2 regions of the Pseudogracilibacillus sp. SO30301A genome follow, and region 1 is predicted to be linked to the other one. Evidence: predicted binding sites of a transcription regulator. Region 1 holds the regulator's gene; the other holds the start of a gene.
The links. The regulator LexA, encoded in region 1, represses DNA repair genes until DNA is damaged. The targets are predictions, from matches to a motif close to CGAACATATGTTCG.
Positions count from the first base shown of each region.

Region 2: the regulator LexA is predicted to act here: its motif matches at 2,153-2,166, upstream of recA (recombinase RecA).

Region 1 is NZ_JAXHDD010000006.1:119,266-123,479, reverse strand. It holds gene SPD89_RS05415 (YneF family protein) at 1-157, opposite strand, end outside; gene tkt (transketolase) at 244-2,244, opposite strand; gene SPD89_RS05405 (DUF896 domain-containing protein) at 2,270-2,503, opposite strand; gene lexA (transcriptional repressor LexA) at 2,708-3,325, shown strand; gene SPD89_RS05395 (methionine gamma-lyase family protein) at 3,731-4,214, opposite strand, start outside.
Region 2 is NZ_JAXHDD010000001.1:112,613-116,826, reverse strand. It holds gene SPD89_RS00620 (helix-turn-helix domain-containing protein) at 1-123, shown strand, start outside; gene pgsA (CDP-diacylglycerol--glycerol-3-phosphate 3-phosphatidyltransferase) at 235-813, shown strand; gene SPD89_RS00610 (competence/damage-inducible protein A) at 810-2,057, shown strand; gene recA (recombinase RecA) at 2,234-3,250, shown strand; gene rny (ribonuclease Y) at 3,474-4,214, shown strand, end outside.

The DNA of each region.
Region 1 (4,214 bases):
GCCCCATCTGCATCATTAGCGTACGTAACATTTGTTCATTAATTGGTGGATTCTTTTTCAAATAGTTCATCATATATTTTCTAGCAATAAAAAATCCGAGAGCAACTCCTGCTATCAGTGCCAAGAGAGCAATAAGCACTACCCATATTGTCGACATGAAACAATTTCCTCCTTAATAAAATGCAACCTTAACTATTTCCTTTTACAGTATAAACAATTCGGTATAATTAGACAAACATAAGGTTACTTCAATAAATCTTCTACGTGTCTCACAACATTCTCAATTGTAAAACCATATTCTTTTACAACAACGTCACCTTTTCCTGAGGCACCGAACTTGTCAACTGCAATAATTTTGCCTTCGTCACCTGCATATCGTTCCCAACCAAATGAAGAAGCCATTTCAATTGCAACTCTCTTTTTAATATGTGAAGGTATTACTTTGTTTTTATATGTTTCATCCTGTGATTCAAAACGATCCCATGAAGGAATACTTACTACCCTTACATCAATATTCTTGTCCAATAAAGCTTTTTGGGCTTCTATAGCCAAACTGACTTCAGAACCTGTAGCAAGTAAAATTGCCTCAGGCTCATTTTTAGCATCAGAAATTACATAAGCTCCTCTGCTTACACCTTCATAAGCTGTATTACCAGTGTTTGGAAGTGTTGGTAAGCCCTGACGTGTTAGAACAAGTGCAGTAGGTTTGTCTTTTGATTCTAATGCTAACCGCCAAGCTGCTTGTGTCTCATTTCCATCAGCCGGACGGATTACTGATAAATTAGGCATCGCTCGAAGTGATGCTAATTGTTCAACAGGTTCATGTGTCGGTCCATCTTCTCCAACAGCAATTGAATCATGTGTAAACACATAAGTAACCGGTGTATTCATAATGGCAGATAATCGAATGGCAGCACGTAAATAGTCACTAAATACGAAAAATGTTCCGCCATAAACTTTTAAACCACCGTGTAAAGCCATTCCATTTAATGCTGCACCCATAGCAAATTCACGAACACCAAACCATATATTTCTACCAGTATAGCTTGCTTTCGTAAAGTCACCGTCATCTTTAATCATCGTATTATTTGAACTTGCTAAGTCAGCACTACCACCAAATAAATTTGGAGTTGACGTTGCGAGTGCATTAATAGCATCACTTGAAGCTACTCTAGTAGCAAGTTTATCTTTTCCAACTTCATAACGAGGTAGATTTTTATCCCAATCCTCTGGTAACTTATTGTTTATTGCTAGTTCAAGGTCGGTGGCAAGTTCAGGATAATTATGTTTATATTCATTAAATAATTTATTCCATTCTTCTTCTAATTGCGCACCTTTTTTAACTACTTTTTCTTCAAAATTATTGTATACATCTGTATCTACATAAAATTCATCATGTTCCCATTTATAATATTCTTTTGTTAGTTTAACTTCTTCTGCTCCTAGTGGTGCTCCGTGAGAGGCTGATGAATTTGATTTATTCGGTGAACCATATCCGATAATTGTTTTTACTTCTATTAATGTTGGTTGCTCCGTATTTTCTTTGGCTTTTGTTATTGCCTTTCTAATTTCGGCAAGGTCATTACCGTCTTCAACACGGATTACTTCCCAGTTATAAGCTTCAAATCGTTTTTGTGTATTATCAGAAAATGAACGGTCTAAATCTCCATCCAAAGAAATATCATTAGAGTCGTAAAGTACAATTAATTTTCCTAAACCTAAGTGACCAGCTAAAGAGGCTGCTTCGTGAGAGATACCTTCCATTATATCTCCATCACCAACTAATGAATATGTATAATGATCGATAATATTATAACCATCTTTATTATATTTTGCAGCAAGATGAGCTTCTGCCATAGCCATTCCTACAGCCATTGCGACACCTTGTCCTAAAGGACCTGTTGTTGCCTCCACTCCATCTGTATCTAAAACTTCTGGATGTCCTGGAGTTCTTGATTTAAATTGACGGAAACTTTTAAGATCTTCTATAGTGACATCATATCCTGACAAATGAAGAAGACTATATAATAGCATAGAACCATGACCTGCTGAAAGAACAAAACGATCACGGTTAAACCACTTTGAATTTTTGGGATTGTGGTTCATAAAATCGGTAAATAACGAATAAGTCATCGGAGCCGCACCCATCGGTAAACCTGGATGACCTGAATTTGCTCTTTCAATTGCATCAATGGATAATGTACGAATAGTATTAATTGCTTTTTGTTCAATTTGTGATAACATGCTATCTTCCTTTCAAGTAATAAATTTATTTAAATTTTTTATTCTTTTTTAATTTCTTTACTTTTTCAGGTGTAACATCTTGTCCTTCTGGATCAATAACAGTTAAATTACTTATTTGATTTGTAAAAGACTGTCTAATATTATGGAGATATTCCTCTCTAAGTTCTTTTTGTTCTTTTTGTTCTTTATCTGTAAGTCCTTCTGCTTTTGATTTATTTGCGAGGTAATTAATTCGGTTTAATTTTTCTTTTGACATCATCATGATCACCTCATTACTACTATTGTACTTAATTTTTTAAAATTAGTAAAAAATTAAACGAAATCTACATACTCTTCTATATTATGCTTTAGAGATAACTCTTTCAAGTTTAAACATTTATAAGCCTAAACAGGGAACTTATGTTTGACTTTTATCACTGAAATGGTACTATAAGAGTAATAAGAAAAAGTGAGGTGCTCCCTATTGAAGAAACTCTCTGAAAGACAACAAATGATATTTGATTTTATTAAAAATGAAGTAGAAACAAAAGGTTATCCACCTTCTGTACGAGAAATTGCAAAAGCGGTTGGACTTGCTTCAAGTTCCACTGTGCATGGTCATCTAGAACGAATTGAAAATAAAGGATACATAAGACGAGACCCGACAAAACCTCGGGCAATTGAAATATTAGACCAGTCCGATAATCATATAGTAAAAGATGCTGCAAGATATGCGCCGGTAATTGGTAAAGTAACCGCTGGGTCGCCAATAACTGCAATTGAAAATATTGAAGAATACACCCCTGTTCCCAGTTCTATTGCACACCAAAGCGACAATTTATTCGTGCTTGAAATTGAAGGGGAAAGCATGATCAATGCTGGCATTCTTAACGGTGACCGAGTAATTGTTAAACAACAAACTACCGCAGAAAACGGTGATATAGTAGTAGCAATGACCGATGAAGATGAGGCAACTGTTAAACGATTTTTTAAGGAAAGCGATCATATTCGTCTCCAACCTGAAAATGATACGATGGAGCCGATCCGTTTAAAGTACGTTTCCATATTAGGTAAAGTCGTTGGATTATACCGTAATTTTTAATTATCATGAAAAAAGCTAGAGATTATTCCCTAGCTTTTTAAAATTACTATTTTAGTGCGTGTTCAGATGAAAAGGATTGAGGTCGTCTAGGAGTGATATGTGCGTTTTTCAGTAATGCCGATACTAGTACATCCTATGCTCCGGTCGATGACGTCACGTCCTCTGACCTCTGACGTCATCGACACTAGAGACGTCTCCTGTACGTCGCAGTTTGAGACGCCGTAGCTTTGAATTGCGGAGTGTATGCAGTTAATACGAGCAGAAGCTCTTTTGCGCTGGAAAAGTTGATTGTTTTTCCAAGAAGTGGCAAAATCAAGTTAACAACCTTAAGTGGCGACTTCTGCGTTGCCCACAACAGGACGTGGGGTTTTTTAGCAGAATTTCCACCTATGCAAATTGTCATTTTCACCGGATTTTCTGAACATCTTTTACAAGTTCTTTCGAGAATTCAAGTTGGTCTTTTTCGATCAATTTTTTTATGGTTTCCGTAATTGCAATCTTCACATGTGCATAGGTTAATCCTCCCTGCATGAAAGCAATAAAAGGAGGTTTTATTGGGCCGTCTATCGACAATTCAATACTAGATCCTTGAATAAATGTACCAGCAGCCATAATTACTTTTTCGTCATATCCAGGCATTTCACTTGGATAAGGTGCTACATATGAATTAATCGGAGAATTTTCTTGAATGGCTTGGCAAAAAGCAATCATTGATTCTTCATTTCCAAATGTAATGGTTTGGATGATATCTGTTCTTTTCTCATTGAAAAATGGAGTAGATTTAATTCCAAGTAAATCAAGTAAGCGAGATGTGAAGATTGCACCTTTAAGTGCTTCACCAACAATATGAGGTGCGAGAAAAAAACCTTGGTACATTTCCTGTAACATT
Region 2 (4,214 bases), on a different contig from region 1:
TTTAATGTTGGGAACGCTAATGGACTTACAATCAAAATAAATGGCGTTGAACTAGAATACCCAATAGATCCACAGGAAACGGTTCACCAAAAATTATGGGTTAACTTAAAACAAAACGAATAATTGTTTTGCCCCTCCATCCTTGAGGGGTTTTTTGAGCTCGCAAAAATGAATACGTAACTTATCCAGAGATAACTCAAGTTAATTTTGATCAATAGAAAGGTGATAAAAACAATGAATATACCTAATAAAATAACATTATCACGAATTTGTTTAATACCAATATTTATCATAATTCTTAGTATACCTTTTGACTGGGGGGAGTGGAATATCGGGGCAACAACTTTACCAATTTCTCATTTTGTTGCTGGTATCATATTTTTAATCGCTTCTCTTACAGACTGGTTAGACGGTTATTATGCAAGAAAATATCATCTTGTAACAAATATGGGTAAATTTTTAGACCCACTTGCAGATAAATTACTCGTATCGGCGGCATTTATATTATTAGTTGAAATGGGTCTTGCACCTGCTTGGATTGTTATCATAATCATTAGCCGCGAATTTGCAGTAACTGGATTACGACTGGTAGCTGCTGGTGAGGGAATTGTTTTAGCCGCTAGTAATATGGGGAAATTAAAGACCGTTTCTCAAATTAGTGCAATAGCATTTTTATTGTTACATAACTTTCCATTCTCTTACGTAGGTATCCCTATCGATATGTTGTTTTTGTATTTTGCGTTGATTTTAACTGCGTGGTCCGGGATTGAATACTTTATTAAGAATTGGCATGTAATGAGGGATTCAAAATGACAAAAAAAACATTAAACACGGAAATAATTGCGGTTGGTACAGAACTTTTACTTGGGCAAATTGCAAATACCAATGCCCAATGGATTTCTGAGCAGTTAGCAGCAAATGGAATTAATACTTTTTTTCACACGGTTGTAGGAGATAATTTGGATAGACTTTCATCTATATTTAAGCACGCACAAGAGCGCTCCAATGTCATTATTGTTACTGGGGGTCTCGGACCTACTGCAGATGATTTATCAAGAGAAGCGTTCCAAAAAATTAGCCAACTGTCTATCGTCGAAGAACCGAACGCTATGGAAAAAATAAAACAGTTTTATGAAAAACAAAAATTATTTATGACACCGAATAATAAAAGACAAGCGCGAGTTTTTAAAGATTCCAAAGTTTTAACTAATAAAGTTGGTATGGCTCCTGGAAATATTGTTAAATATCAAAATAGTTTTTGGGTTTTTTTACCGGGAGTTCCTAGAGAAATGAAGCAACTCTTTACTGACGATGTACTACCATTTTTAAAAAGTATTAATGGTGAAATGGTGATCCAGTCAACCGTACTTCGGTTTACGGGGATAGGTGAGTCTGCACTCGAGGATAAATTAAGCAAGTTGATCGCTTCTCAACAAAATCCTACCATTGCTCCACTTGCTGCAAAAGATGGTGTTACGATTCGTTTAACAGCAAAGGCAGTATCTACTAATAAAGCCAATGAACTGTTAGAACGTACCAAAACGACTATTTTGAAAGAAGTCGGTGAATATTTTTATGGAGTTGACCGAGATGAACTTGAAGAAAAAGTGTTTTCATTGCTGCAAACAAAAAATAAACGAATTGCTTCTGCAGAAAGTTTAACTGGCGGTTTATTTTCAGATCGATTTGTTTCTTTGAATGGTGCTTCAACAGTATTCTTGGGTAGTATCGTTTGTTATGATCCTGATGTAAAATTAAACATTTTACAAGTTCAAAAACAAACAATTGAAGAAAAGGGAACCGTAAGTGAGGCATGTGCAATTGAAATGGCTAAAAATGTCGCCGAATTATTAAATGCTGATATTGGAATAAGCTTTACAGGGGTGGCAGGTCCGTTAGAAGTAGAGGGTAGAAATGTAGGGACAGTATATATTGGACTTTTTGATGTGAATGGCTATGAATATGTTGAGGAGTGTTTTTTTCAAGGCGATCGTAATGATATTCGTTATCGCTCTGTTTTAAAAGGGTTAGAAATTTTATTTAATTATTTAAAGTGACATTTTTTGCTTTTAATTCCTTAAGAAAAAGTAATATACATAGCCATACATGCATTAAAATTGAATTATTCGTCATATTATGTGGGGAAAATGAAAGAACGTGTATTCGCTTATCATTTGTATATTCGCATAAAAAAAGGTATGATATAAATAGTTAATCAGGGGAGGTAAACGTATTGAGTGACAAGCAAAAAGCATTAGATGAGGCATTACGTAACATTGAAAAACAATTTGGAAAAGGTTCTGTAATGAAATTAGGAGAAGAAGCAGAACGTAAAATAGATACTATTCCAAGTGGTTCACTAGCACTTGATATTGCATTAGGTATTGGGGGTTACCCTAAAGGACGTGTAATTGAAATTTATGGTCCAGAATCATCAGGTAAAACTACTGTTGCCTTACATGCGATTGCAGAAGCGCAAAAGCATGGTGGTCAAGCTGCATTTATCGACGCTGAACATGCGCTCGACCCGAATTATGCAAGGGCATTAGGAGTTAATATAGATGAATTATTGTTATCCCAACCAGATACTGGAGAGCAAGCGTTGGAAATTGCAGAAGCGCTTGTTCGCAGTGGCGCTATTGATGTTATCGTTGTTGACTCTGTTGCAGCATTAGTGCCAAGAGCAGAAATTGAGGGAGAAATGGGTGATGCTCACGTAGGTCTTCAAGCCCGTTTAATGTCGCAAGCGTTAAGGAAACTATCTGGAGCGATTAATAAATCAAAAACTATTGCCATTTTTATTAACCAAATCCGTGAAAAAGTTGGAGTCATGTTCGGTAATCCTGAAACGACACCTGGTGGTAGAGCACTTAAATTCTATTCATCTATTAGACTTGAAGTTCGTCGTGCCGAAACGTTAAAACAAGGAACGGAAATGATTGGAAATAGAACGAGAATAAAAGTTGTAAAAAATAAAGTGGCACCTCCTTTTAAACAAGCAATGGTTGATATTATGTATGGTGAAGGGATATCAATTGAAGGCGAAATACTTGATATTGGTTCTGAACTTGATATCGTCGAAAAAAGTGGTGCCTGGTACTCTTATAATGGAGAGAGGCTCGGTCAAGGAAGAGAAAATTCTAAACAATTCCTATTAGAAAATGAAATGATAGCCGCTGAAATTCATACAGCAATTAGAGAATATTATCAACTTGATGAAACGGCTGAGACTGAAACAATAGAAGAATAAGAACTATAATAAAGAGAATCCTTTACTTATTTAGAGTTTATGATAAAGTAAAGGATTTTTACTTTTTTAGAAGAAATGGCTTTCTATTGACATTGGTTATTGGTACAATTAAAATTAAGATGTATAATTTTATAACAATAGTTATACATTTTATTCTTATTGATATGGTATATGCCGACAATAAAGAGTTTTTACAATTTCATAGCAATAGGAGGTGAAGAACGTGGACAACCCTTTACTCATCTCCATTTTGCTCGCCTTAGTCCTAATCGTCGGTATTGTTGTTGGTTATCTGATTCGTAAATCTATTGCAGAAGCTAAGATTTCTAGTGCGGAAAATTTAGCAAAACAAATAGTTGATGAAGCACGTCGGAATGCAGATGCCGCTAAAAAAGAAGCTCTTCTTGAGGCTAAAGAAGAAAATCATGTATTTCGTCAGCAAATTGAGGAAGAATTACGTGAACGTCGTTTGGAGATTCAAAAACAGGAAGATCGTTTAATCCAAAAAGAAGAAATTCTTGACAAAAAAAGTGTTACGCTCGATAAGCGTGAACTCTCTTTAGAAAAAAGAGAAGAGACGCTTGCAGAAAAACAACAACAAATTGAAGAAATGGAAAGCAAAGTGGAAGCTATACTAGTTAAGCAACAAACGGAGCTTGAACGCATTTCTGGATATACAACTGACCAAGCAAAGCAAGTTATTTTAACGCGATTAGAAAATGAATTAAAACAAGAAACTGCAGTGATGGTCAAGGAGGCGGAGAATCGCACAAAAGAGGAAGCAGACAAAAAAGCAAAACATATATTATCGTTAGCTTTACAGCGTTGTGCTGCTGATCATGTAGCTGAAACTACTGTTTCAGTAATTAACTTACCAAATGATGAAATGAAAGGTCGAATTATCGGACGCGAAGGTCGAAATATTCGGACACTTGAAACATTAACAGGTATTGATTTAATTATT